2 linked regions of the Salipiger abyssi genome follow. The protein of the gene in region 1 interacts with the protein of each later gene in a pairwise test. Links are inferred from orthologs where the notes say so. Each region holds a gene or a part of one and is shown in the gene's direction. Other genes may lie near its edges.

Region 1 (3,149 bases):
TGGCGACCCATATCGAGCTGGGGCTGGAAGAGGCCGAGATCTTCGACGTCACCCCCTTCAAGGCGGCGCCGCGCGCGGCGAAACAGGACGAGGCCTTTCTGTGATCGCGCTTTTGACACGGGATCTGCGGCTGGCGGTGCGCGCCGGCGGGGGCTTTGGCCTGGGGCTGGCGTTTTTCCTGATCGTCACCGTGCTGGTGCCCTTCGGCGTCGGTCCGGAAACCGGCCTGCTGGCGCGGATCGCGCCCGGCGTGCTGTGGATCGGCGCGCTGCTCGCCTGCCTGCTGTCGCTCGACCGGATCCTTGCGCTCGACTGGGAGGACGGCTCGCTCGATCTGCTGGCCACCGCGCCGCTGCCGATGGAGGGCATCGTCTCGGTCAAGGCGCTGGCGCACTGGATCACCACCGGGCTGCCGCTGGTTCTGGCGGCGCCGCTGCTGGGGGTGCTGCTGAGCCTGCCGCGCGATGGCTATCTCTGGCTGTTGGTCTCGCTGGCGCTCGGCACGCCGGCGCTCTCGGTGATCGGCACCTTCGGCGCGGCGCTCACGGTGGGGCTGAAGCGCGGCGGGCTGCTGCTGTCGCTGCTGGTGCTGCCGCTCTACGTGCCGACGCTGATCTTTGGCGCCGAGGCGGCGCGGCGCGGAGCGGAGGGGCTGGCGGTGCAGACACCGCTCCTGATGCTGGCGGGCATCAGCGCCGGGGTGATCGCGCTTTTGCCCTTTGCCAGTGCCGCCGTGTTGCGCATCAACCTGCGCTGAGCCGGGGCCGCCCGCGCGGCGCGCGGCAGGGCGTTGACCGCCCGGTGTCCGCATGTCATGCCACGGGAATAGCGGTCCAGGGATGAGAAGCGCATGAAGGTCATCATTTGCGGTGCGGGGCAGGTCGGCTGGCAGATCGCCCGGCATCTCTCGGGCGAGCGCAACGACGTCACCGTCGTCGACAACAACCCCGATCTGGTGCGCCGCGCCACCGACACGCTCGACGTGCAGGGGATCGCGGGCTTTGCCTCCTACCCGGATGTGCTCGACAAGGCGGGCGCGCGCGACGCCGACATGATCATCGCCGCCACCTATTCCGACGAGGTCAATATGGTGACCTGTCAGGTGGCGCATTCGATCTTTGCCATTCCGCGCAAGGTCGCGCGGCTGCGCTCGCAATCCTATCTGACGGCGATCTATTCCGATCTCTACCGCCGCGATCACATGCCCATCGACGTGGTGATCAGCCCCGAGAAAGAGGTGGCCGAGGCGGCGCAGCAGCGGCTCTCGGCCCCCGCCGCCTTTGACACAGAGCGGTTCCTGAACGGCGGCGCGCAGCTTCTCGGCCTCACCATCGAGGATGGCTGCCCCATCGTGAACACGCCGCTGCGGCAGCTCTCGGATCTGTTCTCGACCCTGCGCTCGGTCGTGGTGGGGGTGCGGCGCGAGGGGACATTGTTTGCACCCGAGCCGGGCGACCAGCTTTTCCCCGGCGATTCCTGCTACGTGATCGTGCACAAGGACGATATCCGCCGCACGCTGGAGATCTTTGGCAAGTCGCAGCGCAAGCAGGAGCGCGTGGTGGTGATCGGCGGCGGCAATGTCGGGCTGGCGGTGGCAAGCGCGCTGGAGGCCCGCACCGAGCGCATCCGCGCCAAGGTGATCGAGCGCGACCGCAAGCGCGCCGAGCGGGCGGCGGATGCGCTGGAGCGCACCATCGTGCTGCATGGCGACGGGCTGGATGCGGGGCTGCTGGCCGAGGCCGGGATCGACCGCGCCGACGCGGTGCTGTGTGTTACCGACGACGACAAGACCAACATGCTGGCGGCGGTGCGCGCCAAGGCGGCGGGCTGCCCCTTTGCCATCGCGCTGGTCAACGACCCGACCATGGTGCCGCTGATGGAGCCGCTGGGGGTCGATGCCTATATCAACCCGCGCGCCACCACCGTGAGTTCGATCCTGCGCCATATCCGTCACGGGCGGGTGCGCTCGGTCTATTCCATCGGCGATGCCGAGGCCGAGGTGATCGAGGCCGAGGTGCTCTCGACCTCCTCCATGGCCGGCAAGACCATCCGTGAGATCGACTTTCCCGAGGGTGTTCTGGTCGGCGCGGTGCGCAAGGGTGACAAGGTGGTCAAGATCACCGGCGGGCTGCGCATCGACGACGGCGACCGCATCGTGATCTTTGCCATGGCCAAGGATGTCGCGCAGGTGGAGCGGCTGCTCCAGGTCTCGATCGACTTTTTCTGAGCCATGGGAGCCCTTTACCGCCTGCCGCTCTTCCTGCTGCTCACCGGGCTCGCGAGTGCGTCGATGGTCCTGCCGGCGGTGGTGGCGCTGGCCGAGGAAGAGTTTCACGACGCGCGGGCCTTTTTCTATTCGGCGCTGGTGGGCATGGTGCTGACCGTGCTCATCGCCATCGCGCAGGCGACGCGGCGGCACAACCGTTCGGCCTCGCGGCAGCTCTTGGCGCTGATGGGGGCCTTTGTGCTGCTGCCGGCGGTGCTGGCGGTGCCGTTCCACGAGGCGCTGCGCACCACCACCTTTCTCAATGCCTTTTTCGAGATGGTGTCGAGCCTGACCACCACCGGCGCCACGCTCTTCGAGCCGTCGCGCCTGTCCTCGGCAGAGCATCTCTGGCGCGCGCAGGTCGGCTGGCTCGGCGGGTTGCTGATGTGGGTGGCGGCGGCGGCGATCCTGGCGCCGCTGACGCTGGGCGGGTTCGAGATCACCGCGCGCGGCGAACCGGGGCAGAGCGTCGATGCGCTGGCCGGGCGGCGCGACATGTCGGACCCGGCGCAGCGGCTGGGAGCGTCCTCGCGGATCCTGGTGCCGGTCTATGCCGGGCTGACGCTGGCGCTGTGGATCATGCTGCTGCTGGCGGGCGACCCGCCGCTGGTGGCGCTCAGCCACGCGATGTCGACCATGGCGACCTCGGGCATCTCGCCGGTGGGCGGGCCGATCAACGCGCCGAGCGGGCTTGCGGGCGAGATGATCATCTTCTGTTTCCTGTTCTTCGCGCTGTCGCGGCTGACCTTTTCCGGCGACACCGGCGCCTCCTACCGCCCCGGGCTGCGCGAAGACCCCGAGTTCCGCATGGGGCTTTCCATTGCCGCGCTGGTGCCGGCGGTGCTGTTCCTGCGGCACTGGATCGCGGCCTTCGATGTGGGCG
Region 2 (3,096 bases), 1.5 Mb from region 1 along the record:
GCATCGGCTATCTGCCGCAGGAAATGTCGATCTTTCGCGGTCTCTCTGTCGAGGACAATATCGCGGCCGTGCTCGACGTGGCCGAGACCGACCGCCACCGCCGCCGCGAGCGGCTGGAGGAGCTCCTGGGCGAGTTCTCCATCGAACATCTGCGCCGCGCCCCCGCGCTGGCGCTTTCGGGCGGCGAGCGGCGCCGGGTCGAGATCGCCCGCTGCCTCGCCGCCAATCCGAAGTACCTGCTGCTCGACGAGCCCTTCGCCGGGGTCGATCCGATCAGCGTCGGCGATATCCGCCATCTGGTGGCGGATCTCAAGAAACGCGGCATCGGCGTGCTGATCACCGATCACAACGTGCGCGAGACGCTGGAGATCGTCGATCGTGCCTATATCCTGCATGACGGCAAGGTGCTGATGTCCGGCACCCCCGCCGAGGTGGTGCAGAACGAGAATGTCCGCCGGGTCTACCTGGGAGAGAACTTCAGGATCGGATAAAGCGGATTGTTCATACTATGTTGCGAGTTTCCGTCGCCGTTTGCGACAGATCATTGACAAAAAGGGCGAGTCTCACCTCAAATATAACCATGACGCAGCGCATTCCTGCATGCCCGTTTCGAAACGCCCCCGAGGAGAGGGAGGGATGGGCGTTACGTGCAGTTGCCTTGCGTCTCCCCTGATCCGCCACCACATCGAACCTGCCAGAAAGGCGGGAAGGTCGCGGGTCCAACGAAGAGAAGGAATGAAAATGCGCTATCAGATCACGGGAAAGCAGATCGACATCGGCGAAGCGCTCCAGACTCACGTGAAAAACGAGCTGGGAGAGGTCTTGGAGAAATATGCCTTCAGACCGACGGACGCGACCGTTACCTTTTCCAAGAGCGCACATGAGTATATCTGCGAGGTCACGGTGCATCTGTCCACTGGCCTGACCTCTTCGGCCAAGGGCAAGGCAACCGAGATCTATGCCTCGTTCGACGGCTGCGCCGAGAAGATCGACAAGCAGCTGCGCCGCTACAAGCGCCGCCTGAAAGATCACCACAAGGAGCGCGCAGAGCCCGTTGAACTCTTCGGGGTGTCCTCGTATATCCTCGCCGGCGAAGCCGACTCGCACGAAGACGAGCCGGAATCGCTGCAACCGATTATCGTCGCAGAGATGGAAACCCAAATCCCGTCGCTGACGGTGGGTGAAGCCGTGATGCAGATGGAACTTGCCGGCGCACCCGTGCTGGTATTCCGCAACGAGAAAAAGGATGGCGTGAACGTCGTGTATCGCCGCGACGACGGCAACATCGGCTGGATCGATCCGTAAGAGATCGGCGCGAGCTGCGGCCACGAACGCCTCAGAGCAGACAGTGAAAGGCGGTCTATGACCTTTCTGGAACTTCTGAAGCCGCAGGCGGTCAAGGCCGTCGCGGCCGCAAGCAGCAAGAAGCGGCTGATGCATGACATCGCCGAGCTGGCCGAGAGCGCCTATGGCCTCCCGGCCCCTTCGGTGGTCGAAGCACTGATGGAGCGCGAAAGCCTCGGGCCCACCGGTGTGGGCCATGGCGTCGCCCTGCCGCATGCCCGGATCTCGGGCATCGACGCGGTGCATGGCGTGTTCATCCTGCTGGAAAAGCCGGTGGAGTTCGAATCCGTCGACCGCCAGCCGGTGGATGTGGTGCTGGCGCTCTTCGCGCCCGAGGATGCCGGTGTCGAACACCTCAAGGCGCTGGCGCTGGTGTCGCGCACGCTGCGCGACGCGGGGCTCTGCAATAAGCTGCGGGCCAACCCCGATCCGGCGACGCTTCACACGATCCTGACCGAGGACCGGTCGTCTCAGGCCGCCTGACCCGGGCACATATGACACAAAACGAAAGAGCGGGCCGCTGGCCCGCTCTTTGCGTTAAAGGACGCAGTGCCGGGCGGAGAGCCGTTCAGGGCAGTCCGATAGCTCCCGGAGAAATCCTCGGGAGCTGATTTCGATGGATGTCGGCTATACGGGACCTTCTTTCCCTTCGCAGCACCAGCAGTATGCGACGCGTGCAGTGACGGCTGCGCAGGAAGCGGACATGGCACCGTGCAGTTCATTCCCTGAGAGCTGATTTACAGAGGGGGCGCAGCGATCAGAACCTTCGAGCCTTTCAGTCCGGCTGCTTCGTCCTCGCCCTCGAATGGGAGCGACGTCGGCCAAAACGGCTTTTTAGGCCGGGTTCTTGGGTTCTAATTTTGGCTGGTAGCGGGTAGCCGAAGCTCCCAGAATGAGACGGAAATCAGCGCGAAGCTCAGAAAATGCGAATGAAATTCGAAAAGAAATTGCGCTACCACAAGGAGCAAGAGAGTGAATGATAGCCTTGCCGTCGTAGATGCGAACTTCCAAATGGCACAAAGTGGAACTGGAACGGGCTACCTCAATATAGAAGACACAAGGTCCTTGTTAGATTTCACTGCCGGTAAAGGTCGCACTTTCCACACTGTCGAGGCGTTCTTGATCCACGAGGACGGAGGAATGCAGCTCGACCTAGACTACTCGTTGCTGGGGCTCGAAAGTGAAGGTGAAATGTTGAGCGAAGATATCACGGCGCTGTACTACCAAAAGCTCGCCGCCGCTGAAGCGCTGCCGGTAGAGTATCTTTTCAAGATTTGGATTTGACAAGGGCAAAGGACCGCTTCGGGTTGGGGGCCGGACGAATGCAGTCGCAGCGTAGACGCGGCCCAGCGAGGGTACCAAGGGCTCGAAGAGATTAATACCGCTCCGACCCACTGCGGGTCACGCTTGCACCATCGACTGCAAAGAGCGGGCCGTTGGACCGGCTCTTTTTCATATGGTCCTGCCCGGACAGAGCCCGCTATAGCCAGTCGCCGAAACCGAACATGAGGTAGTCGCGCTGATAAGCCTCGCGTGCGGCGCTTTCCAGCCGGTCGTCATAGATCTGCGCCAGCGAATAGGGCGCGCGGATCGGCACATGCACCGGATCGGGCGGTGCCCCATGCCCGACCTGCATCGCCAGCGCGGGAAGATAGCTCGCCATCTCGTCCTCGCGCACGATCATGTCGGGCAGGGTGAGCTCGCCCATGCCATGGATCACATGCGCCTGGCTCGCCCAGTGCCCGTCGATGC

Evidence for each region.
Region 2: the proteins of trkA (region 1) and Ga0080574_RS12390 interact in binary tests that used the Escherichia coli proteins (3 or more experiments, as listed by UniProt). The link is inferred for Salipiger abyssi from one-to-one orthologs.

What each region holds. Positions count from the first base shown.
Region 1 is NZ_CP015093.1:3,316,957-3,320,105, forward strand. The notes cover bases 206-3,038. They hold trkA (Trk system potassium transporter TrkA), read left to right. Parts: upstream 206-850; coding sequence 851-2,227; downstream 2,228-3,038. Other genes in these bases: ccmB (heme exporter protein CcmB), read left to right, coding at 206-757; Ga0080574_RS19725 (TrkH family potassium uptake protein), read left to right, coding at 2,231-3,038. Also shown: heme ABC exporter ATP-binding protein CcmA, read left to right, coding at 1-104; more of ccmB, read left to right, coding at 101-205; more of Ga0080574_RS19725, read left to right, coding at 3,039-3,149. UniProt on the Escherichia coli protein: Part of the constitutive potassium transport systems TrkG and TrkH. May regulate the transport activity of TrkG and TrkH systems. Binds to NAD(+) and NADH.
Region 2 is NZ_CP015093.1:1,833,097-1,836,192, forward strand. What follows is about bases 315-3,094. They hold Ga0080574_RS12390 (PTS sugar transporter subunit IIA), read left to right. Parts: upstream 315-1,362; coding sequence 1,363-1,827; downstream 1,828-3,094. Other genes in these bases: lptB (LPS export ABC transporter ATP-binding protein), read left to right, coding at 315-491; hpf (ribosome hibernation-promoting factor, HPF/YfiA family), read left to right, coding at 742-1,305; Ga0080574_RS12395 (hypothetical protein), read left to right, coding at 2,317-2,628; Ga0080574_RS12400 (nodulation protein NodH), read right to left, coding at 2,825-3,094. In the rest of the region: more of lptB, read left to right, coding at 1-314; more of Ga0080574_RS12400, read right to left, coding at 3,095-3,096. UniProt on the Escherichia coli protein: Seems to have a role in regulating nitrogen assimilation.